Regions from separate parts of the Peribacillus suis genome, predicted to be linked through region 1. Evidence: a T-box and tRNA genes for the amino acid it is inferred to sense, from the RefSeq annotation. Region 1 holds a T-box; the other holds one or more tRNA genes.
The links. A T-box is a leader RNA that pairs with one kind of tRNA and senses whether it is charged. The one in region 1 lies ahead of leuS (leucine--tRNA ligase), so its partner is inferred to be a tRNA-Leu.

Region 1 (15,267 bases):
ATGCGCCGGTTTTCGTCCTGCCAGCACGAAGAATTCAAGGGCATTATCCAAAATGGATGAGTCGCTTCCATCCGTATCCAAGATAGGAAGGACCTTTTGTAAATCATCCCCGAAAGCTTCCGAAACGAACTGCTGTTCACGCGCTTTCATCCAGTTGACATTGCCCCGAAGCGTATTGATCTCCCCATTATGGATCAAGTAGCGGTTTGGATGGGCCCGTTCCCAGCTAGGGAAGGTGTTGGTACTAAAGCGGGAATGCACTAAAGCGAAAGCGGACAAAAAATCTTCATGCTGCAAATCAAGATAAAAAGCATCGACTTGTTCCGGCGTCAGCAATCCCTTGTAAACGATCGTCGCGCTTGAAAGACTCGCAAAATAAAAACGGTTTCCCCGTTCCCTCGCCCAGTTTTCAGCCTGTTTCCTGATGATGAATAATTTGCGCTCAAAAGCCAAGTCTTCCGTAACGTCATCACTTGCCCCGATGAACACCTGTCGGATTGTCGGACATGTTTCCTTACCGACGTCCCCTAATTTCCCTGCATCCACAGGAACCGTTCTCCAGCCTAGAAGCGTTTGACCCTCTAGTTCGATTAATGAATTCAGACGAGTCTCAATTTCATTCCGTTCAGCATCATCGTTGGAAAAAAAGAGCATGCCCACACCATAGCGTCCCTTTGCCGGCAAATTCATTTCCGGGCAAGTCAGCTTGAAATACTTATCAGGAATTTGCACCATCAATCCTGCCCCATCCCCTGTTAGAGGATCGCTCCCTTGTCCCCCGCGGTGATCTAATTGGCACAGCATCTGCAGTCCTTGCTTGACGATATCATGTGTAGCTAGCCCCTTTAAATGAGCGTATAAACCGATCCCACATGCATCATGTTCAAATTCCGGACGGTAAAGACCTTGTGCTTTTGGTATTTGATTGTATGTCATACGTTTTCCCCCCTCTTATTTCTTACACCGTTATGTCACTTACATATTATTCTAGGTTTTCAAATCAATATAAACAATATATAATTAAGCCAAAATCTATCTCACTTTGAGATAGATGGAAGGAGATGAGTAAATGGAACTACGTCAATTGCGTTATTTCGTCGAGGTTGCGGAGAGGGAACACGTCTCTGAAGCCGCCGAACACCTACATATTGCCCAATCGGCCATCAGCCGCCAGATTGCTAGACTGGAAGAAGAACTCGGCGTCTTGTTATTCGAGAAAATCGGCCGGAACATTCAACTAACACCGATTGGACGAATATTTTTGGTTCATGCCAAAACGGCGATAAAGTCCATTGAATATGCCAAATATCAAATCGAGGAATTCCTGGATCCGGAACATGGGATGATCAAAATCGGGTTTCCGACAAGCCTCTCCACCTATTTATTGCCGACTGTCATTTCCGCTTTTAAAGATGAACAGCCGAACATCTCATTTCATTTGAAACAAGGCTCCTACTCCTACTTAATGGACGCCGTGAAAAACCGGGAAATCGGCTTGGCCTTCCTGGGACCGGTCCCTACAAAAGATCCCGATATCGACGGCCATATCTTATTCACCGAAAACGTGTCCGCCCTACTTCCCATCACCCATCCGCTGGCTGAAAGAAAGAGCCTGCGCCTAAGCGACCTGAGGAATGATCCTTTTGTGCTGTTCCCCAAAGGTTACGTCTTGAACACCCTGGCCATCGAGGCTTGTAAGCAGGCCGGCTTCACACCGAACATCGCTTCGGAAGGGGAAGACATGGATTCCATAAAAGGGCTTGTGTCCGCTGGAATCGGGGTCAGCCTCTTGCCTGACAGCACCTTCTATGAAATCGTGCCGAGGATGACCGTCAAGATTCCCATTGAAACGCCTTCTGTCAAACGGACAGTCGGTATCATCTCTCCAAGGAATCGAGAGCTTGCCCCATCAGAAAAGGTATTTTACGAGTTTGTTAAGAAATTCTTTGCAAGGCTGGAGCAATACCAATAATATTTTCTCAATAATGGGATAACTTCCGAAATGCCCACCTCTTGAATACTGTATCGAGACAATATGTTCAGGAGGTATTAACATGACACCCACACATTCACATCTTGCTTGGCATGAAACACTTGAGCTTCATGAATTGGTAGCATCACAGTCCAATGCCCTTATGAAGCTAAAAAAAGCCTATCCAGAAATAAAAGACCCGGTTTTAAAAACACACTACAAAAACATGATCCATTCGCTAACGCAAAACCTCATGGAGCTGTTGCAATTTTATCCGTTGACACCTGATGCCAATCGGGATGAGGAAGATCGCATGGGAGAAATACTGCAGGGGGATGAAATAAGAGATGATGCATCGGCAATGGCTGCCGGGGATTTACTCGGGCTGGCCAAATCCTCCATCAGAAATTATGCGACTGCCATAACTGAAACGGCCACCCCTTCCCTACGGAAGGTCTTTAAAAAGCAATTAAATGGGGCCATCGATAATCACGCAAGGATTTTCAACTATCTATATGAAAGAGATCTCTATCCAGCTTATGATTTCAACCAGCTTCTCCAAAACGACGTGAAGACGGCCAAAAAAGCTTTGTCCCAATTATGAACGAAAAAAGGTAAGTGGAAATCGATCCCACCGCTTACCTTTTTATCATGGGAACTATTTTCTATATGTGTTTTCCAACCATTTATAGTAGACCGATAGACCATGACAAAAAACGGCACATCCCTATTAGGGGAGTGCCGTTTCCGCTTCATGCGTTACTTTTTATATTTCTTGACAGTCACTTTCTTCGCTTTGCCTGTATTGCCCGCTTTATCTTTTGCTGTTACGGACAACGTCGATCCTGCTTTTTTCTTGCTGATTTTCACGGTGAATTTCCCTTTTTTATCAGCTTTGGCCGATCCTAGCTTCTTATCTTTGTACTTGACAGTAACGGTCGATCCCGCTTCCGCTTTACCGGTTACTTTTTTTGATTTGTCCGTTACTTTATCGACTTTTGGTGCACTTGGCGCCGTTTTATCCAACACAGTCACATTTTTCGCTTTACTTACCCGTTTCGCCGCGTCTGTAGCTGTGATGGAAAGTTTTGTGCCTGCTTTTTGTTTGCTGATTTTTACTTTGTAATTCCCTTTACTGTCTGTGTTGCCCTTGCCAATTACTTTTTTGGCGCTATTCTTGATGGAAATCGTGATTCCCGCCGTTGCTTTTCCCGTTACATACGTATCTTTGTCACTTACAGCCTTCACAGTAGGTGCTTTAGGAGCTTCCCCCTTCTTCACAAACACTTTAATGGAAGCCACCGCTGACTTAGTGGAATCAGAGATATTCACGCTAAGGCGTTGATCGGCCTTTTGAGCTGGAATGGCAACACTGAACGTACCTTTGGCTGAAGTCACTGCCGTTCCAATTGTCTTGCTTCCGTTTTTCACTTCCACTTTTGAACCTTTTATAGCCGTTCCTGTCAGTTTCGTTTGATTATCAAGGATGGGGTTCACTGCAGCTTTCAGATCCACTTTACTAAGGGCACTAAAGCCATTCAGCCTTCCGAACCCTGACACATAATCTCTGTCGACCGCTGGTGCTATCGGCTCTCCTTCCTCATCATAATCTTCATACATTCCTTCATTGTCTTCTTCCTTAAAGGCAATGTAATCGGTTGTTTCATGAAGGATGGTGCGTACGTCATTGGTTTTCAATCCCGGATTACCGGAAAGTAATAACGCGGTAACTGCTGCGACATGTGGCGTTGCCATCGATGTCCCATCCATAAACGTGACATTTCCGTTTGGCACAAGACTTGGAATCCCTGTTCCAGGTGCCACCAAATCAAGTGTCGGGCCAAAGTTGGAATAATCCGAAACGATATCATAGGCATTGGTTGCCCCGACGGATATCACATATTTAGAGGAAGCCGGGTAAGAAAGCATGCTGGCTTCATTCCCGCTTGCCGCAACGATCACGACGCCTTTGGATGCTGCATATTTCAGGGCGTGCTCGATGGTCCGGCTATAGGTACCGCCTAAACTTAAGTTAATGACCTTGGCTCCCTTATCTGCCGCATAAATGATTCCCGCTGCAATTTTTTCCGTGTCGCCTGCCCCTGAAGAATCAAGGACCTTGACAGGTAGGATTTTGGCCAATGGATTGATTCCCTCCATGGAATATCCATTATTCGACTGGGCAGCGATGATGCCTGAAACATGTGTACCATGTCCATTATCATCGATTGCGTCCACTTTTTGGTCGATGAAGTTCTTACCTTGGTCAATAAGGACTTTGCCTTTCAGGTCCGCTAGCGTATGATCGACACCTGTATCGATTACCGCAACCAATGTCTCTTTCAGATTGCGACTTTTTATAAGTTTCTGCAATTCATCATTATGAATGTCAGCGCCTTTTTTACTTACTTCACGCCCCTCATTGTTCAAGGACCATTGATATGGGGATTGAATGTCATTTGAAAGGGCTTTATACGGTTTAACCGGCTCGATATACTCTACATCCGAGAGGTTTTCAACCTGTGTAAGGGCTGCTGCACTCATCTTGCCCGTTCCCTTTAGCTCCACCACATATGTATCATCGAGGATGACATCTTGTTTTTTGAAGGTCGAGAACGTTCCATAGCTTTGTACCTTGGTTTGAACCGAAGTCAGTTTTTTACCCGGCTTCATCTTGACGATATACTTGCTCGTGATGCTTTTGGAAGCCGGTAGCTTATAACCCGCTTTGCTTGCAATATCGACAACACGCTCGCCTGCGAGATGGTTCATGCCGATTTTATCCGCAATGCCGTTCATTTCTTTTTTCAGTGAAGCGGGAACCGCATCGACCGTCACATCGAACAATTCTTTAATCGCCTGTTGCTGTTTGTTTGAAATGACGGCTGTACTGCTTTCCCCATTTTCATTAAGGTCTGCAATAAGAGGTTGAAGGATTACTAGATTGTTGTATACATCGTCTCGTTTACTCTTGCTTCCTGCCATATCAAGGACCAGGAATGGTCCGGCTTTATAGTACAAGGAAGATAGGGCGCGTCCTTCCTCTGACTTGGAAAGGACTCCGTCTCTGAACTTGCGAATTTCACTTAATAGGTTTTTACCCGTGGACTTTCCTACAGCACTTAACTCCACTGGACATGAATCCAATCCCAGTTCAGCAGAAGTTGCGGAAGGAGGCAATTTTACGGATTGTGCATGTATTTTGTAAGTCGTCTTATTCTCCGACTCGGGCAAGGATAGACCCTCTTCATCCACTTCACCGAAATACTCTATTTTCACATAATAGCTTCCTTCCCAACCGAACGGGAAGTCGATGACGGCCTTTTCTTCAGGACCACTAGTTGCCCGGTAGCTATCATACGTTTCATCTTTCTCCGCTTTTTCTAAAGTGGGATAGACTGAAATAGTAAGATAATCGTCCGATTCTACATCGAACTCAACATGGGAAAACTGACTCGTGTCATCTTTCGTTGGGGTGATCTGGAGCCAATGGGTCTCAGGCTTGTCAAAATTTCCTTCAACCGTTTCCCCACTTTTAATGGAAGTTGCTTGTGTGATTTTTGATGAATCTGTCGCAGCCTGGGATCTTTGCGGAATCAACATCCCAAAAACAAGTGAAAATATGAGTACACTTACCATAAACTGCCTTACTCTTTTAACGTTCAATAGTTACCCTCCTAAAATTGCTAAAAATGCTCTACTATACCAAATTATCACACTGTTAAATATTATCAACCATTTTTTTGGCAATAACCTTAGAATGCTAGACTCCAAGGAATAAACAGGCATTTGGCACTAATACGTATCTTTGATTCAAGATATTTTCCTTTTTATAAGAACCGGTTTTCCTTCTATTTCTTCCACATTCACTTAGGGTTCCGACCATATCACCCATATGTGTCCGAATCTCGAATCTTGGTTCTTCCACTTTCTTCATCTGCGTTTTGGGAAGCCTTGTTCTTAGGTACATAATCAACTATCATCGGCAAAAAAAAGAATCTTCAGCGAAGATCCTTTTTTTCAAATTAAAACACTCTATGATTTATTCATGCTATCTTTCTATTACAGGTTAGCTTCCGAAAGTTTGAAGAGTTATGTATTCTTCACCGACAAATGCATGACAAACTGTTCACCAATCGGACCGATTTTTCTTTTACCTGTATCAGTAAAACCTACTTTTGCATACAGTCGCTGAGCAGGGACATTTTTATGATTAACAACTAAAACGATTTCATCACAGTACGGAAATTCTGATTTAACGAAATCACTTAGTAAGAGCATCGCTTGTTTAGCATAACCATTTCCTTGCTTTGCATGGTTAATAGATAATGCCGTTAAGAGCATCGCTTTCGGATTATCCGAGTACACCTTAACGCGTTCCGTTGAATGTAATAGAAAGAAGCCTACAGGCTCATCCTCACATAAAATAACAATACGATGTTGTCCTTCTTTCACCTCTAAAATCTTGCTTGGTAATGCTGTGAACTGCCCTTGTTCTTCAGGAAGTTCAAAGGAATGTAATACGTCCAAATATTCATTCGAAAAATGTTTTAACTCCACGTCATGAACTTTTTCCATAGTTATGGTTGCTCCTTGGTTTTTCATTACATATTACCATAAAAATACATATCATGATATGGTCCTAGTATTTATAAATCGACGAATGTCCCTTTCCAGGGCAACAAAAAAAGAGCTGCCCCGGCCAATATGCGGGGCAGCTCTTTTGATTGTTAGTTTGCGACGATGTTGACTAATTTGCCAGGTACGGCAATGACTTTGCGGATGGTTTTACCATCAATCTGTTCTTTGATGGCGTCTTCGCCCATCGCGATTTCTTCGAGTTTTTCTTTTGTCGTATCAGTCGGCACCATAAGTTTGGCTTTGACTTTTCCGTTGATTTGAATGACGATCTCCACTTCGTTATCGACGAGCTTCGCTTCGTCGAACGCAGGCCATGTTCCGTAAGCGATACTTTCAGAATGACCCAGTTTAGACCAAAGTTCTTCTGAGATATGTGGTGCAGCCGGTGCTAACAATTTCACGAAGCCTTCGATATATTCTTTCGGAAGTGCTTCCGCTTTGTAGGCATCGTTGATGAATACCATCAGCTGTGAAATCGCCGTATTGAATTTCAATTCTTCATAGTTCTCGGTCACTTTTTTGACAGTTTGGTGATACACTTTTTCAAGCTTGCCACTGTCGTCCGTTTCGACCAATTTATCCGTCATCGTACCGTCTTCATTGACAAGTAAGCGCCAGACGCGATCCAGGAATCGGCGTGAACCGTCCAATCCGTTTGTCGACCAGGCAATGGATGCATCCAATGGCCCCATGAACATTTCGTACATGCGAAGCGTATCCGCACCATGGCTTTCCACGATGTCATCAGGGTTCACGACATTCCCTTTTGATTTACTCATTTTTTCATTGTTCTCGCCAAGGATCATCCCTTGGTTGAATAAGTTTTGGAACGGTTCTTTCGTTGGTACGACACCGATGTCATACAAGAATTTATGCCAGAAGCGCGCGTACAATAAGTGAAGCACGGCATGCTCGGCACCACCGATATAAATGTCGACCGGCATCCATTCTTTCAATTTTTCCGGATCGGCAAGAGCTTCCGTATTGTCCGGATCGATATAACGAAGGAAGTACCAGCTACTACCTGCCCATTGTGGCATGGTATTTGTCTCACGACGGCCTTTACGTCCGTTTTCGTCAACTACATTCACCCAATCCGTGATGTTCGCAAGTGGTGATTCACCCGTTCCTGAAGGCTTGATGTCCGTTGCCTTAGGTAGAAGTAATGGAAGCTCTTCTTCCTTAAGTGCTGACATGGTGCCATCTTCCCAATGGATGATTGGAATTGGCTCACCCCAGTAACGTTGGCGGCTGAACAACCAGTCGCGAAGGCGGTACGTGATTTTTTTCGTACCGATTGCTTTTTCTTCCAACCATTTAATCATGGCCGTGATGCCTTCTTCTTTATTCATTCCATCCAGGAATCCGGAGTTCACATGAAGTCCGTCGCCCGTGTAGGCTTCATTCGTCACATCTCCACCAGCTACGACTTCTTTGATTGGCAAGTCGAATTTGACTGCGAATTCATAATCACGTTCATCATGAGCAGGAACCGCCATGATTGCACCCGTTCCATAGCTGATCAATACGTAATCGGCAATCCAGATCGGCATCTTTTCGCCATTGACCGGATTGATTGCATAAGCACCCGTGAACACGCCTGATTTATCTTTTGCAAGGTCCGTTCTTTCCAGGTCACTTTTATGTTTCACTTCGTCTAAATAAGCGTCAACGGCAGCACGTTGTTCGGATGTCGTGATCTTATCCACGAAAGGATGTTCTGGAGCAAGAACCGCATAGCTTGCACCGAATAATGTATCCGGACGTGTCGTGAACACCGTGAATGATTCATCGAATCCATCGATCGTGAACGTCACTTCAGCCCCTTCAGAACGGCCGATCCAGTTACGTTGCATATCCTTGATGTTTTCTGGCCAATCCACATCATCCAAATCGTCGATCAGACGGTCGGCATAAGCCGTGATGCGCAACATCCACTGCTTCATTGGACGGCGTTCGACCGGGTGTCCGCCACGTTCACTTTTCCCATCGATGACTTCTTCATTCGCTAAAACCGTACCAAGTGCCGGGCACCAGTTCACAGCGACTTCATCGATATAGGCAAGGCCTTTTTCGTATAATTTCAAGAAAATCCATTGTGTCCATTTATAATATTCCGGATCCGTCGTATTGATTTCACGATCCCAGTCATAAGAGAAACCAAGCGCCTTGATTTGGCGACGGAACGTGTTGATATTGTGTTCCGTGAATTCAGCCGGGTCATTCCCCGTATCGATTGCGTACTGCTCTGCCGGAAGACCGAATGCATCCCAGCCGATTGGATGGAGCACATTGTACCCTTGCGCCCGTTTCATCCGTGCCAGAATATCACTCGCCGTGTAACCTTCCGGATGTCCAACGTGAAGACCCGCTCCAGATGGATAGGGGAACATATCCAGCGCGTAGAATTTACGTTTGCCGCTATCTTCTCCCGTTTTAAACGTTTTGTTCGCTTCCCAATATTGCTGCCATTTCGTTTCTATGCTTCTATGTTCAAAACTCATTAGACTTCCTCCTATTTTCCGTATAAAAAAAACAATAAAAAACCCCTCATCCCAAATTGGGACGAGAGGATTATGTATATCTTCCCGCGGTACCACCCACATTGGCGACAACAAACAATCGCCCAGCTTAAAAGTTCCGTAACGTGGATTGGACGCCAGGCATTACTATCGCTTCACACCTGTGACTCCAAGACGAGTTCACAATCAATCCAGGTTGACTTGCACCATCCGTCAACTCTCTAAACTGGTTCTAATTGCTACTACTTCTCTTCATAGTCTTTATAAGAATATTTGATTTTATTTCATTCTAGTCAATTTTACCGACAATTGCAATAGCCGGTCACCAACATTATCTCCAGGTTTTTCATTATATATGCATCACCATTCAAAATCGTGCACATTGGAAAAGGGAGCTATGCTTCCATAGCCCCCACATACACCTTTAATGACGCAATAAAATCATATCATTCTTTATATCATTCAATTGCTGTTGCATCCTTTGAAGCATATCCCGTTGCTGGGCATCCGCACTTCCATACATTTTGTCCAAGTTCGTCAAAGCCTCTTCGATATAAAGCTGTGACTTCTGGAATTCCTCATCACTGTAATGGCCCAGCCTTGATGCTTCGTTATATTCATAATCTGCAAATCGGAGAGCCCCTTCGCATTGCTCCAATAACTGACCAACGGATTGTCTTGTTGCCATTTCAAACCCTCTCCTTCACGTTCATTTGGATGACATTACATCATCACAATTAGTTTGAACTAAGAACGGGAGGATTATCATTTTTTTTCACTTATCCCAGAACTTTACCCCTTGATGGGAAATGAATTGCTCCAGCCACTCCGCGAAACCCATATGAAGCGGCTTGCTTTCATCGAAATCATCGATATGACCTTTTACCATGATATAATCCTGCTTGCCTTTGGCCACGTCATTTCCATGGATCACGATATTATCTTGATAAATGCAGGCCACCTTATAACAGCCTTCATAATCTTCTTCATACGTGTAATTTATGATATCCTCGAGGCTGTATAGATCATTTTCGCCCCCGGATTCAACATGATCGAACAGGCGGCAGCCATTCGTTATCTTCAAAAATGCTTTATATTCATCTGGCAGCAGCAAACCGGTCTTTTCCTCAAAAGCGAGGATTTGTTCGTCCGAGGCAGGAGAATTGAAGGTACACGTTGCATTGAACACAGTCCCGTCATCATTGACTTCTAGCACCTGGTTATTTTCTGCTAATTTCTTTTTCATTTGATTTATGACTTCTTCTACTTGAACGGTCATATTCATCAGCTCCCGACTCAATTTAGATAAACGAACACACCTGTTTAACTATCTAAAATTAACCTTCAAGATACATTATACGCTTCTTTTTTAAGAAAAAGACCTATTCTCCGGAATGTTGTATAATATAGGTTGCGCTTTATTACACGTAGGAGGTTGCTGATATGGATCAAGCAAACCCGTTTATATATGCAACGGATAACAAACGATATCATACTTGGAATTACCATTTACGCCATCACTTTGGCCATAAAGTTTTCAAAGTTGCGCTTGACGGCGGTTTCGACTGTCCGAACCGTGATGGCACAGTCGCACATGGCGGCTGCACCTTCTGCAGTGCCGCAGGATCGGGGGATTTTGCAGGCGATCGCGTCGAACCGCTTGATGTCCAATTTAAGAAAGTCAGTGAAAAAATGCACCACAAATGGAAAGACGGCAAGTATATGGCCTATTTCCAAGCGTTCACGAACACGCACGCCCCTGTCGCAGAGCTTCGTGAAAAGTACGAAAGCGTCCTCACTCAGGATGGAGTGGTCGGGCTTTCCATCGCGACACGCCCGGACTGCCTGCCTGATGATGTAGTCGACTATCTAGCCGAACTGAATCAACGTACCTATCTTTGGGTCGAGCTTGGCCTGCAGACGGTCCATGATGAAACGGGGAACTTGATCAACCGGGCCCACGACTATGCTTGCTACAAGGAAGGCGTCGATAAACTGCGTAAACACGGGATCCGGGTCTGTACCCACATCATCAATGGCTTGCCTAACGAAGATTATGCAATGATGATGGAGACCGCACGTGAAGTCGCTAAACTGGATGTCCAGGGAATCAAGATCCACCTGCTTCACCTTTTGAAAGGAACGCCGATGGTCAAGCAATATGAAAAAGGAATGCTTGAATTTCTTGAACGGGACGATTATGTAAATCTCGTATGCGATCAGTTGGAAGTCATTCCCCCAGAAATGATCGTCCACCGCATTACCGGCGATGGCCCCATAGACTTGATGATCGGGCCGATGTGGAGCGTCAATAAATGGGATGTCCTGAACGCCATCGATGCCGAACTGAAACGCCGCAATAGCTGGCAGGGAAAACATTATCAATCAGAGGAGGTCCCATCACCATGAAGCTGAATCGCGTTTTGGATTTTGCGAAGCTACTTCTTGAGAGAGCCGTTCAACAAGGGGACATCGCCGTTGATGGAACGATGGGCAACGGCCATGATACCGTTTTTCTCGCCCAATTGGTCGGCGAAACCGGTCATGTCTATAGTTTTGACATTCAAGAGCAAGCCATTCACACTACCGCGAATAAATTGGAAACGGAACATTTACAAAAGCGTTGCACCCTCGTCCACGATGGACATGAACAGCTTGATACGTATATCACCGGGGAACATGCGGGAAAGATCACCGGGGCCATCTACAACCTTGGCTATCTACCTGGAGGCGATAAATCGATCATCACGCAAGCCGATACGACAATCGCTTCTCTGGAAAAACTGTTCGACATGATGGCGCCAGAGGGCATCATCGTCCTCGTCATCTATCACGGCCATCCAGGAGGAGAAACGGAACGGGATGCGTTGATGCACTATGTACAGAACCTGTCTCAACAAAAAGCCCATGTCCTGAAATACGACTTCATCAACCAAGTTCATTCTCCTCCGTTCCTCATTGCGATAGAAAAAAGGTAGAACTCCCACCACCGTTCAATAAACGGTGGTGTTTTTGTAAATCCGACCGTTTATTTTGTATTTTTAAACTTTTACCCATTATAATGAGAAAAAAATGGGTGCAGAAACATGGAACATTTATCGACTTCGTTACTGGCAGGGCAGATTTATTGACTGTGAAAATCAAACCGGATACAAGTGAATCATATGGCCAATTCGTCACCAGCCTGAATGCATTGACCGAAGATAAGAACACGATGGAAGAATTGAAGCCGTTCGAACATGCCTTTGACAAATTCCTCTAAAACAAAAGCTGCTGAAGTTTCTCAGCAGCTTTTTTCTTATTTAAACGACATAGCCCAATATCTTCAACCGGTTTTCAACGAAACTCAGTGCATATTGAAATACGTCATCCCGCTCCGGTTCATTGAAAATTTCATGATATAGTTTCGGCCATTCCTTGTATTGCTTTTCGCTGGCCAAGTTATAGTTGAACCACTCCCGGACCGCCTTTTTGTTGACGACCTTGTCATCTCCGCCCTGCATCATCAGTAAAGGCACGTCCTGAAACTCCGGAATCTCTTCAAAAGCATCCTTCATTGCCTGTACAAGCTCCCGATACCAGCGAACGGAAACCTTGGTAATGTACAATGTATCGTTCGTATCCGATTCACGGATTTCCGAATTCCTCGTCGCCATTTGGGGAGTTAACCCAGAATCCACCCGGAATTTTGGCATCACGATATTCATGCCGTGTGAAATGGCGGTTAAGTATTTGGGAGGATGCGTCATCAGACCGAGGCATGGCGATGATAAAATGACCCCCGCGATGTCCCATTCTTCCTCCTGAAGCAGGCGGATCGCAATCAACCCACCCATGCTATGTCCTAATAAAAAGACAGGAAGGGAATAATCGTATGCATCTTCAATCCAGCTTTTTACTTCTTCTAAATATTCGTCAAAGGAATCGATATGCCCCCGGAAGGCGCGTGTCGTCATTCCCTGCCCGGGTAGGTCGCCCATGACGACATGGTATCCGGCTGAAAGCCACATTTGTGTTAACCACTTGTAACGGCCATGATGCTCCATTGCCCCATGAATAATGACGATGACGCCTTTTGCATCTCCGTCCGTCTCCCATTTCCACATTCGAAATCCCCCTTTCACTTTTCTCTAGTTGTAAACGTTCCATGCAGAATGAAAAATAATCTATATGGTAAATTATAACCACATTTTCGGTTTTCGACAAAAACGAAACCTAATTAATTGTGCTCAATCAAATAGTAGCCAAGGCTATTTTGATACGGTATATTAAAATAATACAGCAAAATTATCCACTTCGGAAAGGAAATGATGAAAATTGATTATTTATCCATTCAAGGGCATGGAACCAGAAATTTCCGAAAGCGCCTATCTTGCTGAAAATGCCGTCGTGACAGGCGATGTCAAAATCGGTGATGAATCAACGATCTGGTTCAATACCGTCATTCGCGGCGATGTGGCACCCACCATCATCGGGAAAAGAGTAAGCGTACAAGATAACAGCGTACTTCATCAAAGTCCCAATAACCCACTGATAATCGAAGATGAAGTGACCATTGGCCACCAAGTCATTCTACATAGCTGCAAAATTCGAAAGAGAGCCCTCATCGGCATGGGTTCGATCATCCTTGATGGAGCGGAAATCGGTGAAGGTGCCTTCATCGGCGCAGGGAGCCTTGTCCCCCAAGGAAAGGTTATCCCGCCGAACACCTTAGCCTTTGGAAGGCCGGCCAAAGTCGTTCGTGAAATTAATGAGGAAGATCGCCAGGATATGGATCGCATTGTCCGGGAATATGCTGAAAAAGGACAACTCTATAAACAGGCTGACCGAATAAAGTAACACCAATCGTATGATTACAAAAAAACGCTTAGCTAAAAATAGGATTCCTTGAATTATTCCCTAGGAAGCCATATTTAATCCTATTTTTGCCCATCAAAAAAGGTGCCTTGCATTAAAGCAAGGCACCTTTTCTCATATGATTTACGCTTTAGCTTGTGTTTTTAAAGCTTCTGCTTTATCCGTACGCTCCCAAGGCAAATCAACATCTGTACGGCCGAAGTGACCATATGCAGCTGTTTGCTTGTAGATTGGGCGACGTAGGTCAAGCATCTTGATGATACCAGCTGGACGTAGGTCGAAATTCGCCTCTACCAATTCCACTAGCACCTCTTCACTTACTGTTCCCGTTCCAAATGTATCGATTGAGATGGATACAGGCTTAGCCACGCCGATTGCGTAGGCCAATTGCACTTCCGCTTTGTCAGCCAGGCCAGCAGCTACGATGTTCTTCGCAACGTAACGAGCGGCATATGCAGCAGAACGGTCCACTTTTGTTGCATCTTTACCAGAGAAAGCACCGCCGCCGTGACGAGCGTATCCGCCGTACGTATCAACGATGATTTTACGGCCAGTAAGACCAGCATCCCCTTGAGGTCCGCCGATTACAAAACGGCCAGTCGGGTTGATGAAGTATTTTGTATCTTCATTGATTAAGTCAGCCGGTACGACCGCATTAATCACATGTTCTTTTAAGTCGGCTTGAATTTGTTCAAGTGTCACTTCAGGATCATGTTGTGTGGAGATGACGATTGTGTCTACACGTACAGGTAGGTTATTTTCATCATATTCAACCGTTACTTGCGTTTTTCCATCAGGACGTAAATAACTTAGCGTGCCATCTTTACGAACTTGAGAAAGACGAAATGATAGCTTATGAGCCAATGAAATGGGAAGTGGCATAAGCTCTTCCGTTTCATTGCACGCGAATCCGAACATAAGACCTTGGTCCCCTGCACCGATAGCATCGATTTCCTCATCGGACATCGTACCTTCACGTGCTTCCAATGCTTTATCAACACCCGCTGCAATATCAGCAGACTGCTCATCGATCGAGCTTAGCACGGCACAAGTCTCGGCATCGAAACCATATTTCGCACGAGTGTACCCGATACCTGCAATCGTATCGCGGACAATGCGTGAGATATCCACGTAAGCAGATGTTGTAATTTCTCCAGCAACAAGTACAAGACCTGTCGTTACACTTGTTTCACACGCAACGCGCGCATTTGCATCCTTAGCTAGGATTGCATCTAAAATGGAATCTGAAATCTGATCACAAATTTTATCCGGATG
Region 2 (15,267 bases), 740 kb from region 1:
ATTGTCGGCGGCTTAGAGAAAGTCTATGAAATCGGTAGAGTATTTAGGAATGAAGGGGTCTCCACTAGACATAACCCGGAATTCACACTTATTGAATTATACGAGGCGTACGCGGATTATAAGGATATCATGAGCTTGACAGAGAACTTGGTTGCCCATATTGCACAAGAGGTTCTTGGAACCACAACTATCCAGTACGGAGAATATGAGATCGATTTAAAACCAGAGTGGAAAAGACTCCATATGGTTGATGCTGTAAAAGAATATACTGGTGTAGACTTTTGGACTACTATGAGCAAAGAAGAAGCGCAACAACTTGCGAAGGAAAATGGGATTGAAGTGAAAGAGTCCATGGAATTTGGTCATATCGTTAACGAATTCTTCGAACAAAAAGTAGAAGATAAGTTAATCCAACCTACATTCATCTATGGACACCCAGTAGAAATTTCACCTTTAGCGAAGAAAAACCCAGAGGATGATCGATTTACTGATCGATTTGAATTGTTCATAGTGGGAAGAGAGCATGCGAATGCATTCACGGAATTAAACGATCCAATTGATCAACGCCAACGCTTTGAGGCACAATTGAAAGAGCGTGAGCAAGGAAATGACGAAGCTCATGAAATGGATGAGGACTTCTTGGAGGCTTTAGAATATGGTATGCCGCCAACCGGAGGATTGGGAATTGGGGTCGACCGTCTGGTTATGTTGCTGACGAATTCGCCTTCGATTCGTGATGTCCTGTTATTCCCGTTAATGAGACATCGTTAAGCCATAAGGAAAACCGGTGAATCAGAACCGATTTAGGAAGTGTGTATATGAGCAGCGACTCATGGCACACTGTTCTAAATCGGTTTTTTGTTTTTTGATTATAATTTTGTTAGGTTGTTAGGGTTTGATTTTTAGCTTTTAAATAAAAACTTTTGCTATTTCAAAAAAACTTTAAAAAAGGTATTGCGCAGTTTGCGTAATGATGTTATATTTATATCTGTTGTTACGAACGAGTTTCACACGGATTACAAACTTCGAAAAAGTTTTAAAAAGTTCTTGACTCTGAGTTAACAGGATGTTATAATAAATAAGCTGTCGTAAGGCGTTGCTCTTTGAAAACTGAACAAAACAAAGCGCCAACGTAAATTTTGAGTGAGCACACACTATAAAAAAGCAAAATGAGCAAGTCAAACATTTCTTCGGAGAGTTTGATCCTGGCTCAGGACGAACGCTGGCGGCGTGCCTAATACATGCAAGTCGAGCGAATCGATGGGAGCTTGCTCCCTGAGATTAGCGGCGGACGGGTGAGTAACACGTGGGCAACCTGCCTATAAGACTGGGATAACTTCGGGAAACCGGAGCTAATACCGGATATGTTCTTTTCTCGCATGAGAGAAGATGGAAAGACGGTTTCGGCTGTCACTTATAGATGGGCCCGCGGCGCATTAGCTAGTTGGTGAGGTAATGGCTCACCAAGGCGACGATGCGTAGCCGACCTGAGAGGGTGATCGGCCACACTGGGACTGAGACACGGCCCAGACTCCTACGGGAGGCAGCAGTAGGGAATCTTCCGCAATGGACGAAAGTCTGACGGAGCAACGCCGCGTGAACGAAGAAGGCCTTCGGGTCGTAAAGTTCTGTTGTTAGGGAAGAACAAGTACCAGAGTAACTGCTGGTACCTTGACGGTACCTAACCAGAAAGCCACGGCTAACTACGTGCCAGCAGCCGCGGTAATACGTAGGTGGCAAGCGTTGTCCGGAATTATTGGGCGTAAAGCGCGCGCAGGTGGTTCTTTAAGTCTGATGTGAAAGCCCACGGCTCAACCGTGGAGGGTCATTGGAAACTGGGGAACTTGAGTGCAGAAGAGGAAAGTGGAATTCCAAGTGTAGCGGTGAAATGCGTAGAGATTTGGAGGAACACCAGTGGCGAAGGCGACTTTCTGGTCTGTAACTGACACTGAGGCGCGAAAGCGTGGGGAGCAAACAGGATTAGATACCCTGGTAGTCCACGCCGTAAACGATGAGTGCTAAGTGTTAGAGGGTTTCCGCCCTTTAGTGCTGCAGCTAACGCATTAAGCACTCCGCCTGGGGAGTACGACCGCAAGGTTGAAACTCAAAGGAATTGACGGGGGCCCGCACAAGCGGTGGAGCATGTGGTTTAATTCGAAGCAACGCGAAGAACCTTACCAGGTCTTGACATCCTCTGACACTCCTAGAGATAGGACGTTCCCCTTCGGGGGACAGAGTGACAGGTGGTGCATGGTTGTCGTCAGCTCGTGTCGTGAGATGTTGGGTTAAGTCCCGCAACGAGCGCAACCCTTGATCTTAGTTGCCAGCATTCAGTTGGGCACTCTAAGGTGACTGCCGGTGACAAACCGGAGGAAGGTGGGGATGACGTCAAATCATCATGCCCCTTATGACCTGGGCTACACACGTGCTACAATGGATGGTACAAAGGGCTGCAAACCTGCGAAGGTAAGCGAATCCCATAAAGCCATTCTCAGTTCGGATTGTAGGCTGCAACTCGCCTGCATGAAGCCGGAATCGCTAGTAATCGCGGATCAGCATGCCGCGGTGAATACGTTCCCGGGCCTTGTACACACCGCCCGTCACACCACGAGAGTTTGTAACACCCGAAGTCGGTGAGGTAACCTTTATGGAGCCAGCCGCCTAAGGTGGGACAGATGATTGGGGTGAAGTCGTAACAAGGTAGCCGTATCGGAAGGTGCGGCTGGATCACCTCCTTTCTAAGGATAATACGAGAGCGCTTTTGTTTTGTTCAGTTTTGAATGAGTAATTCATTCAACTACGAAGGACTCATCACATCGTGATGACGATCTTTCTACATTGTTCCTTGAAAACTAGATAATAGATAGAAGGCAATTAATTTTTTTCAAAGCATCAGTAAGATCTTTTTAACGGTTAAGTTAGAAAGGGCGCACGGTGGATGCCTTGGCACTAGGAGCCGATGAAGGACGGGACTAACACCGATATGCTTCGGGGAGCTGTAAGTAAGCTTTGATCCGGAGATTTCCGAATGGGGAAACCCACTGTTCGTAATGGAACAGTATCTCTACCTGAATACATAGGGTATTGAAGGCAGACCCGGGGAACTGAAACATCTAAGTACCCGGAGGAAGAGAAAGCAATAGCGATTTCCTGAGTAGCGGCGAGCGAAACGGAATGTAGCCCAAACCAAGAGGCTTGCCTCTTGGGGTTGTAGGACACTCAATATGGAGTTACAAAGGAACGGGGTAAATGAAGTGACCTGGAAAGGTCCGTCAAAGAAGGTAAAAACCCTGTAGTTGAAACTTCGTTCCCTCCTGAGTGGATCCTGAGTACGGCGGGACACGAGAAATCCCGTCGGAAGCAGGGAGGACCATCTCCCAAGGCTAAATACTACCTAGTGACCGATAGTGAACCAGTACCGTGAGGGAAAGGTGAAAAGCACCCCGGAAGGGGAGTGAAATAGATCCTGAAACCGTGTGCCTACAAGTAGTCAAAGCCCGTTAATGGGTAATGGCGTGCCTTTTGTAGAATGAACCGGCGAGTTACGATTTCATGCGAGGTTAAGTTGATAAGACGGAGCCGCAGCGAAAGCGAGTCTGAATAGGGCGAATGAGTATGAGGTCGTAGACCCGAAACCAGGTGATCTACCCATGTCCAGGGTGAAGTTCAGGTAACACTGAATGGAGGCCCGAACCCACGCACGTTGAAAAGTGCGGGGATGAGGTGTGGGTAGCGGAGAAATTCCAATCGAACCTGGAGATAGCTGGTTCTCTCCGAAATAGCTTTAGGGCTAGCCTCAAGATGAGAGTATTGGAGGTAGAGCACTGATTGGACTAGGGGCCCCCAACGGGTTACCGAATTCAGTCAAACTCCGAATGCCAAATACTTATTCTTGGGAGTCAGACTGCGAGTGATAAGATCCGTAGTCGAAAGGGAAACAGCCCAGACCACCAGCTAAGGTCCCAAAGTATACGTTAAGTGGAAAAGGATGTGGAGTTGCTTAGACAACCAGGATGTTGGCTCAGAAGCAGCCACCATTTAAAGAGTGCGTAATAGCTCACTGGTCGAGTGACTCCGCGCCGAAAATGTACCGGGGCTAAACGTATCACCGAAGCTGTGGATTGACACCGTATGGTGTCGATGGTAGGAGAGCGTTCTAAGGGCGTTGAAGTCAGACCGTAAGGACTGGTGGAGCGCTTAGAAGTGAGAATGCCGGTATGAGTAGCGAAAGAAGGGTGAGAATCCCTTCCACCGAATGCCTAAGGTTTCCTGAGGAAGGCTCGTCCGCTCAGGGTTAGTCGGGACCTAAGCCGAGGCCGAAAGGCGTAGGCGATGGACAACAGGTTGATATTCCTGTACCACCTATACATCGTTTGAACGATGGGGGGACGCAGAAGGATAGGGTAAGCGCGCTGTTGGATATGCGCGTCCAAGCAGTTAGGCCGGAAACGAGGCAAATCCCGTTTCCATTAAGGCGGAGCTGTGATGGCGAGGGAAATATAGTACCGAAGTTCCTGATTCCACACTGCCAAGAAAAGCCTCTAGTGAGATGTAAGGTGCCCGTACCGCAAACCGACACAGGTAGGCGAGGAGAGAATCCTAAGGTGTGCGAGAGAACTCTCGTTAAGGAACTCGGCAAAATGACCCCGTAACTTCGGGAGAAGGGGTGCTTTTTAGGGTGAATAGCCCAGAAAAGCCGCAGTGAATAGGCCCAGGCGACTGTTTAGCAAAAACACAGGTCTCTGCGAAGCCGCAAGGCGAAGTATAGGGGCTGACACCTGCCCGGTGCTGGAAGGTTAAGGGGAGAGGTTAGCGCAAGCGAAGCTTTGAACCGAAGCCCCAGTAAACGGCGGCCGTAACTATAACGGTCCTAAGGTAGCGAAATTCCTTGTCGGGTAAGTTCCGACCCGCACGAAAGGTGTAACGATCTGGGCACTGTCTCAACGAGAGACTCGGTGAAATTATAGTACCTGTGAAGATGCAGGTTACCCGCGACAGGACGGAAAGACCCCGTGGAGCTTTACTGCAGCCTGATATTGAATTTTGTTACAGCTTGTACAGGATAGGTAGGAGCCTGAGAAGCCGGAGCGCTAGCTTCGGTGGAGGCGTTGGTGGGATACTACCCTGGCTGTATTGAAATTCTAACCCGCGCCCCTTATCGGGGTGGGAGACAGTGTCAGGTGGGCAGTTTGACTGGGGCGGTCGCCTCCTAAAGAGTAACGGAGGCGCCCAAAGGTTCCCTCAGAATGGTTGGAAATCATTCGCAGAGTGTAAAGGCACAAGGGAGCTTGACTGCGAGACCTACAAGTCGAGCAGGGACGAAAGTCGGGCTTAGTGATCCGGTGGTTCCGCATGGAAGGGCCATCGCTCAACGGATAAAAGCTACCCCGGGGATAACAGGCTTATCTCCCCCAAGAGTCCACATCGACGGGGAGGTTTGGCACCTCGATGTCGGCTCATCGCATCCTGGGGCTGTAGTCGGTCCCAAGGGTTGGGCTGTTCGCCCATTAAAGCGGTACGCGAGCTGGGTTCAGAACGTCGTGAGACAGTTCGGTCCCTATCCGTCGCGGGCGCAGGAAATTTGAGAGGAGCTGTCCTTAGTACGAGAGGACCGGGATGGACGCACCGCTGGTGTACCAGTTGTCTTGCCAAAGGCATAGCTGGGTAGCTACGTGCGGAAGGGATAAGTGCTGAAAGCATCTAAGCATGAAGCCCCCCTCAAGATGAGATTTCCCATGGCGCAAGCTAGTAAGATCCCTGAAAGATGATCAGGTTGATAGGTCAGAGGTGGAAGCGTGGCGACATGTGGAGCTGACTGATACTAATAGATCGAGGACTTAACCAACGCTTTAAAAAGATGAACACCTTCTGATATTATCTAGTTTTGAAGGAACAACGTTCCTGATATGTTTGGTGGCGATAGCGAAGAGGTCACACCCGTTCCCATTCCGAACACGGCAGTTAAGCTCTTCAGCGCCGATGGTAGTTGGGGGTTTCCCCCTGTGAGAGTAGGACGCCGCCAAGCATATACAATATGGAGGATTAGCTCAGCTGGGAGAGCATCTGCCTTACAAGCAGAGGGTCGGCGGTTCGATCCCGTCATCCTCCACCATTTTATATTACACCTGCCGGTGTAGCTCAACTGGTAGAGCAACTGACTTGTAATCAGTAGGTTGGGGGTTCAAGTCCTCTTGCCGGCACCATTTTCATCCAGGTTTTTCATATGTAAAGCATTTATAAATAGTATGAGCCATTAGCTCAGTTGGTAGAGCATCTGACTTTTAATCAGAGGGTCGAAGGTTCGAATCCTTCATGGCTCACCATTATATTATGCGGGTGTGGCGGAATTGGCAGACGCACCAGACTTAGGATCTGGCGCCGCAAGGCGTGGGGGTTCAAGTCCCTTCACCCGCATGTTTGCGAAAGTAGTTCAGTGGTAGAATACAACCTTGCCAAGGTTGGGGTCGCGGGTTCGAATCCCGTCTTTCGCTCCACTATTTATTTATGCCGGGGTGGCGGAACTGGCAGACGCACAGGACTTAAAATCCTGCGGTAGGTGACTACCGTACCGGTTCGATTCCGGTCCTCGGCACCATCTTAATATGCGCCCGTAGCTCAATTGGATAGAGCATCTGACTACGAATCAGAAGGTTGTAGGTTCGACTCCCGCCGGGCGCACCATTTTTCGGGAAGTAGCTCAGCTTGGTAGAGCACTTGGTTTGGGACCAAGGGGTCGCAGGTTCGAATCCTGTCTTCCCGACCATTGATTTTTTTTGGGGCCTTAGCTCAGCTGGGAGAGCGCCTGCCTTGCACGCAGGAGGTCAGCGGTTCGATCCCGCTAGGCTCCACCAAAAAAAGTATTGACAAGCTAATCACGATTTGTTATGATTATAAAGTTGTTACTTTAACTGCTATTATATTGCTCTTTGAAAACTGAACAAAACAAAGCGCCAACGTAAATTTTGAGTGAGCACACACTATAAAAAAGCAAAATGAGCAAGTCAAACATTTCTTCGGAGAGTTTGATCCTGGCTCAGGACGAACGCTGGCGGCGTGCCTAATACATGCAAGTCGAGCGAATCGATGGGAGCTTGCTCCCTGAGATTAGCGGCGGACGGGTGAGTAACACGTGGGCAACCTGCCTATAAGACTGGGATAACTTCGGGAAACCGGAGCTAATACCGGATATGTTCTTTTCTCGCATGAGAGAAGATGGAAAGACGGTTTCGGCTGTCACTTATAGATGGGCCCGCGGCGCATTAGCTAGTTGGTGAGGTAATGGCTCACCAAGGCGACGATGCGTAGCCGACCTGAGAGGGTGATCGGCCACACTGGGACTGAGACACGGCCCAGACTCCTACGGGAGGCAGCAGTAGGGAATCTTCCGCAATGGACGAAAGTCTGACGGAGCAACGCCGCGTGAACGAAGAAGGCCTTCGGGTCGTAAAGTTCTGTTGTTAGGGAAGAACAAGTACCAGAGTAACTGCTGGTACCTTGACGGTACCTAACCAGAAAGCCACGGCTAACTACGTGCCAGCAGCCGCGGTAATACGTAGGTGGCAAGCGTTGTCCGGAATTATTGGGCGTAAAGCGCGCGCAGGTGGTTCTTTAAGTCTGATGTGAAAGCCCACGGCTCAACCGTGGAGGGTCATTGGAAACTGGGGAACTTGAGTGCAGAAGAGGAAAGTGGAATTCCAAGTGTAGCGGTGAAATGCGTAGAGATTTGGAGGAACACCAGTGGCGAAGGCGACTTTCTGGTCTGTAACTGACACTGAGGCGCGAAAGCGTGGGGAGCAAACAGGATTAGATACCCTGGTAGTCCACGCCGTAAACGATGAGTGCTAAGTGTTAGAGGGTTTCCGCCCTTTAGTGCTGCAGCTAACGCATTAAGCACTCCGCCTGGGGAGTACGACCGCAAGGTTGAAACTCAAAGGAATTGACGGGGGCCCGCACAAGCGGTGGAGCATGTGGTTTAATTCGAAGCAACGCGAAGAACCTTACCAGGTCTTGACATCCTCTGACACTCCTAGAGATAGGACGTTCCCCTTCGGGGGACAGAGTGACAGGTGGTGCATGGTTGTCGTCAGCTCGTGTCGTGAGATGTTGGGTTAAGTCCCGCAACGAGCGCAACCCTTGATCTTAGTTGCCAGCATTCAGTTGGGCACTCTAAGGTGACTGCCGGTGACAAACCGGAGGAAGGTGGGGATGACGTCAAATCATCATGCCCCTTATGACCTGGGCTACACACGTGCTACAATGGATGGTACAAAGGGCTGCAAACCTGCGAAGGTAAGCGAATCCCATAAAGCCATTCTCAGTTCGGATTGTAGGCTGCAACTCGCCTGCATGAAGCCGGAATCGCTAGTAATCGCGGATCAGCATGCCGCGGTGAATACGTTCCCGGGCCTTGTACACACCGCCCGTCACACCACGAGAGTTTGTAACACCCGAAGTCGGTGAGGTAACCTTTATGGAGCCAGCCGCCTAAGGTGGGACAGATGATTGGGGTGAAGTCGTAACAAGGTAGCCGTATCGGAAGGTGCGGCTGGATCACCTCCTTTCTAAGGATAATACGAGAGCGCTTTTGTTTTGTTCAGTTTTGAATGAGTAATTCATTCAACTACGAAGGACTCATCACATCGTGATGACGATCTTTCTACATTGTTCCTTGAAAACTAGATAATAGATAGAAGGCAATTAATTTTTTTCAAAGCATCAGTAAGATCTTTTTAACGGTTAAGTTAGAAAGGGCGCACGGTGGATGCCTTGGCACTAGGAGCCGATGAAGGACGGGACTAACACCGATATGCTTCGGGGAGCTGTAAGTAAGCTTTGATCCGGAGATTTCCGAATGGGGAAACCCACTGTTCGTAATGGAACAGTATCTCTACCTGAATACATAGGGTATTGAAGGCAGACCCGGGGAACTGAAACATCTAAGTACCCGGAGGAAGAGAAAGCAATAGCGATTTCCTGAGTAGCGGCGAGCGAAACGGAATGTAGCCCAAACCAAGAGGCTTGCCTCTTGGGGTTGTAGGACACTCAATATGGAGTTACAAAGGAACGGGGTAAATGAAGTGACCTGGAAAGGTCCGTCAAAGAAGGTAAAAACCCTGTAGTTGAAACTTCGTTCCCTCCTGAGTGGATCCTGAGTACGGCGGGACACGAGAAATCCCGTCGGAAGCAGGGAGGACCATCTCCCAAGGCTAAATACTACCTAGTGACCGATAGTGAACCAGTACCGTGAGGGAAAGGTGAAAAGCACCCCGGAAGGGGAGTGAAATAGATCCTGAAACCGTGTGCCTACAAGTAGTCAAAGCCCGTTAATGGGTAATGGCGTGCCTTTTGTAGAATGAACCGGCGAGTTACGATTTCATGCGAGGTTAAGTTGATAAGACGGAGCCGCAGCGAAAGCGAGTCTGAATAGGGCGAATGAGTATGAGGTCGTAGACCCGAAACCAGGTGATCTACCCATGTCCAGGGTGAAGTTCAGGTAACACTGAATGGAGGCCCGAACCCACGCACGTTGAAAAGTGCGGGGATGAGGTGTGGGTAGCGGAGAAATTCCAATCGAACCTGGAGATAGCTGGTTCTCTCCGAAATAGCTTTAGGGCTAGCCTCAAGATGAGAGTATTGGAGGTAGAGCACTGATTGGACTAGGGGCCCCCAACGGGTTACCGAATTCAGTCAAACTCCGAATGCCAAATACTTATTCTTGGGAGTCAGACTGCGAGTGATAAGATCCGTAGTCGAAAGGGAAACAGCCCAGACCACCAGCTAAGGTCCCAAAGTATACGTTAAGTGGAAAAGGATGTGGAGTTGCTTAGACAACCAGGATGTTGGCTCAGAAGCAGCCACCATTTAAAGAGTGCGTAATAGCTCACTGGTCGAGTGACTCCGCGCCGAAAATGTACCGGGGCTAAACGTATCACCGAAGCTGTGGATTGACACCGTATGGTGTCGATGGTAGGAGAGCGTTCTAAGGGCGTTGAAGTCAGACCGTAAGGACTGGTGGAGCGCTTAGAAGTGAGAATGCCGGTATGAGTAGCGAAAGAAGGGTGAGAATCCCTTCCACCGAATGCCTAAGGTTTCCTGAGGAAGGCTCGTCCGCTCAGGGTTAGTCGGGACCTAAGCCGAGGCCGAAAGGCGTAGGCGATGGACAACAGGTTGATATTCCTGTACCACCTATACATCGTTTGAACGATGGGGGGACGCAGAAGGATAGGGTAAGCGCGCTGTTGGATATGCGCGTCCAAGCAGTTAGGCCGGAAACGAGGCAAATCCCGTTTCCATTAAGGCGGAGCTGTGATGGCGAGGGAAATATAGTACCGAAGTTCCTGATTCCACACTGCCAAGAAAAGCCTCTAGTGAGATGTAAGGTGCCCGTACCGCAAACCGACACAGGTAGGCGAGGAGAGAATCCTAAGGTGTGCGAGAGAACTCTCGTTAAGGAACTCGGCAAAATGACCCCGTAACTTCGGGAGAAGGGGTGCTTTTTAGGGTGAATAGCCCAGAAAAGCCGCAGTGAATAGGCCCAGGCGACTGTTTAGCAAAAACACAGGTCTCTGCGAAGCCGCAAGGCGAAGTATAGGGGCTGACACCTGCCCGGTGCTGGAAGGTTAAGGGGAGAGGTTAGCGCAAGCGAAGCTTTGAACCGAAGCCCCAGTAAACGGCGGCCGTAACTATAACGGTCCTAAGGTAGCGAAATTCCTTGTCGGGTAAGTTCCGACCCGCACGAAAGGTGTAACGATCTGGGCACTGTCTCAACGAGAGACTCGGTGAAATTATAGTACCTGTGAAGATGCAGGTTACCCGCGACAGGACGGAAAGACCCCGTGGAGCTTTACTGCAGCCTGATATTGAATTTTGTTACAGCTTGTACAGGATAGGTAGGAGCCTGAGAAGCCGGAGCGCTAGCTTCGGTGGAGGCGTTGGTGGGATACTACCCTGGCTGTATTGAAATTCTAACCCGCGCCCCTTATCGGGGTGGGAGACAGTGTCAGGTGGGCAGTTTGACTGGGGCGGTCGCCTCCTAAAGAGTAACGGAGGCGCCCAAAGGTTCCCTCAGAATGGTTGGAAATCATTCGCAGAGTGTAAAGGCACAAGGGAGCTTGACTGCGAGACCTACAAGTCGAGCAGGGACGAAAGTCGGGCTTAGTGATCCGGTGGTTCCGCATGGAAGGGCCATCGCTCAACGGATAAAAGCTACCCCGGGGATAACAGGCTTATCTCCCCCAAGAGTCCACATCGACGGGGAGGTTTGGCACCTCGATGTCGGCTCATCGCATCCTGGGGCTGTAGTCGGTCCCAAGGGTTGGGCTGTTCGCCCATTAAAGCGGTACGCGAGCTGGGTTCAGAACGTCGTGAGACAGTTCGGTCCCTATCCGTCGCGGGCGCAGGAAATTTGAGAGGAGCTGTCCTTAGTACGAGAGGACCGGGATGGACGCACCGCTGGTGTACCAGTTGTCTTGCCAAAGGCATAGCTGGGTAGCTACGTGCGGAAGGGATAAGTGCTGAAAGCATCTAAGCATGAAGCCCCCCTCAAGATGAGATTTCCCATGGCGCAAGCTAGTAAGATCCCTGAAAGATGATCAGGTTGATAGGTCAGAGGTGGAAGCGTGGCGACATGTGGAGCTGACTGATACTAATAGATCGAGGACTTAACCAACGCTTTAAAAAGATGAACACCTTCTGATATTATCTAGTTTTGAAGGAACAACGTTCCTGATATGTTTGGTGGCGATAGCGAAGAGGTCACACCCGTTCCCATTCCGAACACGGCAGTTAAGCTCTTCAGCGCCGATGGTAGTTGGGGGTTTCCCCCTGTGAGAGTAGGACGCCGCCAAGCCATTTTAAAGGTCAGCCATTAGGCTGGGCTTTTTTTGCGTTCTAAAAGTACGATTAAAGGATTAAGGGTGGTTTTGAATATATCCATTAGGGGTAATTATAAAGATATTTTAATTTTACCGTGTGCAATAGGTATGTAACTACATATAATTTGGAGAAAATAGGTAATGCAAAAAGAAGTTAGTGCGTTTTAATTTGCAATATGCATTTTTCCTTGTATAATAATAGTCAAATATAGTCAAAGTCAGATTGGAGGAGGTTGAGTGAGAAACATATCTGATATTATCGAAACTTATTTGAAGCAAGTGCTAGAAATAAGTCAGAAAGATATCCTAGAAATTAAAAGAAGTGAAATAGCAGATAAATTTCAGTGTGTTCCTTCTCAAATCAATTACGTAATTAATACCAGGTTTACAATCGAAAGAGGCTATGTTGTTGAGAGTAAGCGTGGCGGTGGCGGGTATATTCGGATTATGAAGGTGAAATCGCAGGATTACGTGCAACTCATCAACCAGTTATTATCCCTTATTGGTTCCAGAGTGCCTCAATCTATGGCGGAAGGGGTCATCGCTCGGCTGATGAGCGAGGAAGTCATTAATGAAAGGGAAGCTAAAATCATGATGAGTGTCATTGATAGATCCGTCATCTATATAGACCTACCTGATCGTGATGAATTAAGGGCGCGAATTTTATCAGCCATGCTTACAACTTTAAAATATAAATAAACTGGCAGAGGTGATGAATGAATGATTTGTCAAGAATGCCATCAAAGACCTGCGACTCTTCACTTTACCAAAATCATTAATGGAAAAAAGGCTGAAGTCATGATTTGTGAGAAATGTGCTCAGGAAAAAGGTGAGATGTTCATGGATGCGGGTGGGCATGGATTTTCAATAAATAATTTGTTAGCAGGATTGTTAAATATCGAGTCGAATATTCAACAGACAAAGGCTAATTCATTTCCTATGACAGAAGAAAAACGCTGTCCTCATTGTCATCGTTCATATAAGGAATTCGTCCATATTGGAAAGTTTGGATGTGCCGAGTGTTATAAAACGTTCAATGATCAGTTAAATCCGATTCTAAAGAGGGTTCATAGCGGAAATACTGCACACATTGGGAAAATCCCAAAAAGAATTGGTGGCGGTATTTACCTTCGAAAACAAATTTCTGACTTAAAAGAGAATTTAAAGGTACACATCGAACAGGAAGAGTTCGAGAAGGCGGCCGAAGTAAGAGATAAGGTTCGTTCCCTTGAAAAAAGGTATGAGGCACAGGAGGGGGGCGATGAATCATGAGTTTGGAGAAATTTATGGAGAACGCTTTGAGTTCCTGGATGAATCATGAAGGTCCAGAAATGGATATTGTATTAAGTTCACGAATTCGTTTAGCCAGAAATTTTAAAGACTTTACCTTTCCTACCGCCTTTTCCAATGAAGAGGCAAAAGAAATCATTGAATTAGTGAAGAAAAGAATTGAAGAGGAAGTTACCCAAGAGATTGGCAAGCTGGAACTTCTGGAAATTGATCAAATGCAGTCACTGGAAAAGAGAGTGCTTGTTGAAAAACATTTGATCAGCCCACATTTAGTGGAAGAATCGGCAAAAGGGGCATGCCTTCTTTCCGAGAATGAAGAAATAAGCATCATGGTTAACGAAGAGGACCATCTCCGAATCCAGTGCTTGATGTCAGGATTGCAACTTAAGGAAACCTTAAGACTCGCAAATGTTCTTGACGATTGGATTGAAGAATCCATAGACTATGCATATGATGAAGAAAGAGGATACTTAACTAGCTGTCCGACTAATGTGGGAACAGGATTGAGGGCCTCAGTCATGATGCATCTCCCGGGTCTTGTACTAACTCAGCAAATGAATCATATTATACCGGCCATTAATCAATTGGGACTGGTGGTTCGCGGGATTTATGGAGAGGGCAGTCAAGCTCTAGGAAACATCTTTCAAATCTCCAACCAGATCACTCTCGGAAAATCCGAGAAGGATATCGTGGAGGATCTAACGAGTGTAGTTCAGCAGATCATTGCCCAGGAAAGGTCAGCCAGAGATGCATTAGTGAAGACCTCTCACATACAATTAGAGGATAGGGTTTTCCGATCCTATGGTATATTATCAAATGCCCGAATCATTGGGACCAAGGAAGCAGCTACCTGTATCTCCGATGTTAGGTTAGGGATAGATATAGGATATATAAAAAACATTTCAAAAAGCATCCTAAATGAGTTAATGATTCTGACTCAGCCAGGCTTTTTACAAAAATACGCAGGTGGACCTTTAAGGACACATGAAAGGGATATCCGTCGAGCAGCTCTTATACGAGAACACTTGGATTTCACAGAATCCTCCTTCTCATAGAAAAGTCAATCGATCATCTGCTATACATGTTAAAGCGAAGCATCTGCAAGATTTTATGCAGAGTCAAAAGCTTTATTCAAAACGAAAATTCTAAAGGAGGAATTCCCTATGATGTTTGGTCGTTTTACTGAAAGAGCCCAGAAAGTATTAGCATTAGCCCAAGAAGAAGCTATCCGGTTAGGTCATAATAATATTGGTACGGAGCACATCCTTTTAGGTTTAGTTCGCGAGGGAGACGGTATTGCAGCCAAAGCATTATACGCTCTCGGATTAGGTGCGGAAAAGATCCAGAAAGAAGTGGAAAACTTAATCGGCCGTGGCCAGGACAAAGCCCAAACGATTCATTATACGCCAAGAGCGAAGAAAGTCATTGAACTATCCATGGATGAAGCAAGGAAATTAGGTCATTCATATGTAGGCACAGAACATGTACTCCTTGGACTTATTCGAGAAGGAGAAGGTGTAGCAGCCCGTGTGTTAAATAACCTTGGCGTCAGTTTAAATAAAGCAAGACAGCAAGTATTACAACTATTAGGTAGCAATGAGTCAGGTGGACATCAAGGTTCAACCGCCTCTAATGCAAGCACTCCAACCCTTGATAGTCTTGCTCGTGATTTAACGGCCATCGCTCGTGAAGACAGCTTGGACCCTGTCATTGGTAGAGGCAAGGAAATTCAGCGTGTCATCGAAGTGTTGAGCAGACGCACAAAGAATAACCCTGTATTAATTGGTGAGCCAGGGGTGGGTAAAACTGCTATTGCTGAAGGCCTAGCACAGCAAATCATCAATAATGAGGTTCCTGAAATCCTACGTGATAAACGTGTCATGACACTTGATATGGGGACGGTCGTAGCGGGGACGAAATACCGTGGTGAATTCGAGGATCGATTAAAGAAAGTGATGGACGAAATCCGTCAAGCAGGAAATATCATCTTGTTTATTGATGAATTGCATACATTGATTGGTGCTGGTGGGGCGGAAGGTGCCATCGATGCATCTAATATCCTTAAGCCATCATTGGCCCGTGGTGAACTGCAATGTATCGGTGC

Region 2: it has a tRNA-Leu gene. The T-box ahead of leuS (leucine--tRNA ligase) is inferred to sense a tRNA for this amino acid. The anticodon was not compared.

What each region holds. Positions count from the first base shown of each region.
Region 1 is NZ_CM182019.1:3,557,666-3,572,932, forward strand. Features, by position in the region: gene gltB (glutamate synthase large subunit) at 1-936, opposite strand, end outside; gene gltC (glutamate biosynthesis transcriptional regulator GltC) at 1,070-1,972, shown strand; gene AC503W_RS17390 (spore coat protein) at 2,055-2,576, shown strand; gene AC503W_RS17395 (S8 family peptidase) at 2,732-5,638, opposite strand; gene AC503W_RS17400 (GNAT family N-acetyltransferase) at 6,065-6,550, opposite strand; gene leuS (leucine--tRNA ligase) at 6,703-9,117, opposite strand; T-box leader at 9,172-9,400, opposite strand; gene AC503W_RS17410 (DUF2524 family protein) at 9,560-9,823, opposite strand; gene AC503W_RS17415 (SMI1/KNR4 family protein) at 9,911-10,414, opposite strand; gene mnmL (tRNA modification radical SAM protein MnmL/YtqA) at 10,579-11,544, shown strand; gene mnmM (tRNA 5-(aminomethyl)-2-thiouridylate-methyltransferase MnmM) at 11,541-12,113, shown strand; gene AC503W_RS17430 (hypothetical protein) at 12,212-12,397, shown strand; gene AC503W_RS17435 (alpha/beta hydrolase) at 12,438-13,241, opposite strand; gene AC503W_RS17440 (gamma carbonic anhydrase) at 13,456-13,974, shown strand; gene metK (methionine adenosyltransferase) at 14,116-15,267, opposite strand, start outside.
Region 2 is NZ_CM182019.1:85,738-101,004, forward strand. Features, by position in the region: gene lysS (lysine--tRNA ligase) at 1-771, shown strand, start outside; rRNA gene AC503W_RS00450 (16S ribosomal RNA) at 1,188-2,738, shown strand; rRNA gene AC503W_RS00455 (23S ribosomal RNA) at 2,912-5,845, shown strand; rRNA gene rrf (5S ribosomal RNA) at 5,910-6,025, shown strand; tRNA gene AC503W_RS00465 (tRNA-Val) at 6,037-6,112, shown strand; tRNA gene AC503W_RS00470 (tRNA-Thr) at 6,128-6,203, shown strand; tRNA gene AC503W_RS00475 (tRNA-Lys) at 6,248-6,323, shown strand; tRNA gene AC503W_RS00480 (tRNA-Leu) at 6,333-6,414, shown strand; tRNA gene AC503W_RS00485 (tRNA-Gly) at 6,420-6,494, shown strand; tRNA gene AC503W_RS00490 (tRNA-Leu) at 6,507-6,595, shown strand; tRNA gene AC503W_RS00495 (tRNA-Arg) at 6,605-6,681, shown strand; tRNA gene AC503W_RS00500 (tRNA-Pro) at 6,687-6,763, shown strand; tRNA gene AC503W_RS00505 (tRNA-Ala) at 6,776-6,851, shown strand; rRNA gene AC503W_RS00510 (16S ribosomal RNA) at 7,011-8,561, shown strand; rRNA gene AC503W_RS00515 (23S ribosomal RNA) at 8,735-11,668, shown strand; rRNA gene rrf (5S ribosomal RNA) at 11,733-11,848, shown strand; gene AC503W_RS00525 (CtsR family transcriptional regulator) at 12,111-12,572, shown strand; gene mcsA (protein-arginine kinase activator protein McsA) at 12,594-13,145, shown strand; gene mcsB (protein-arginine kinase McsB) at 13,142-14,218, shown strand; gene clpC (ATP-dependent protease ATP-binding subunit ClpC) at 14,327-15,267, shown strand, end outside.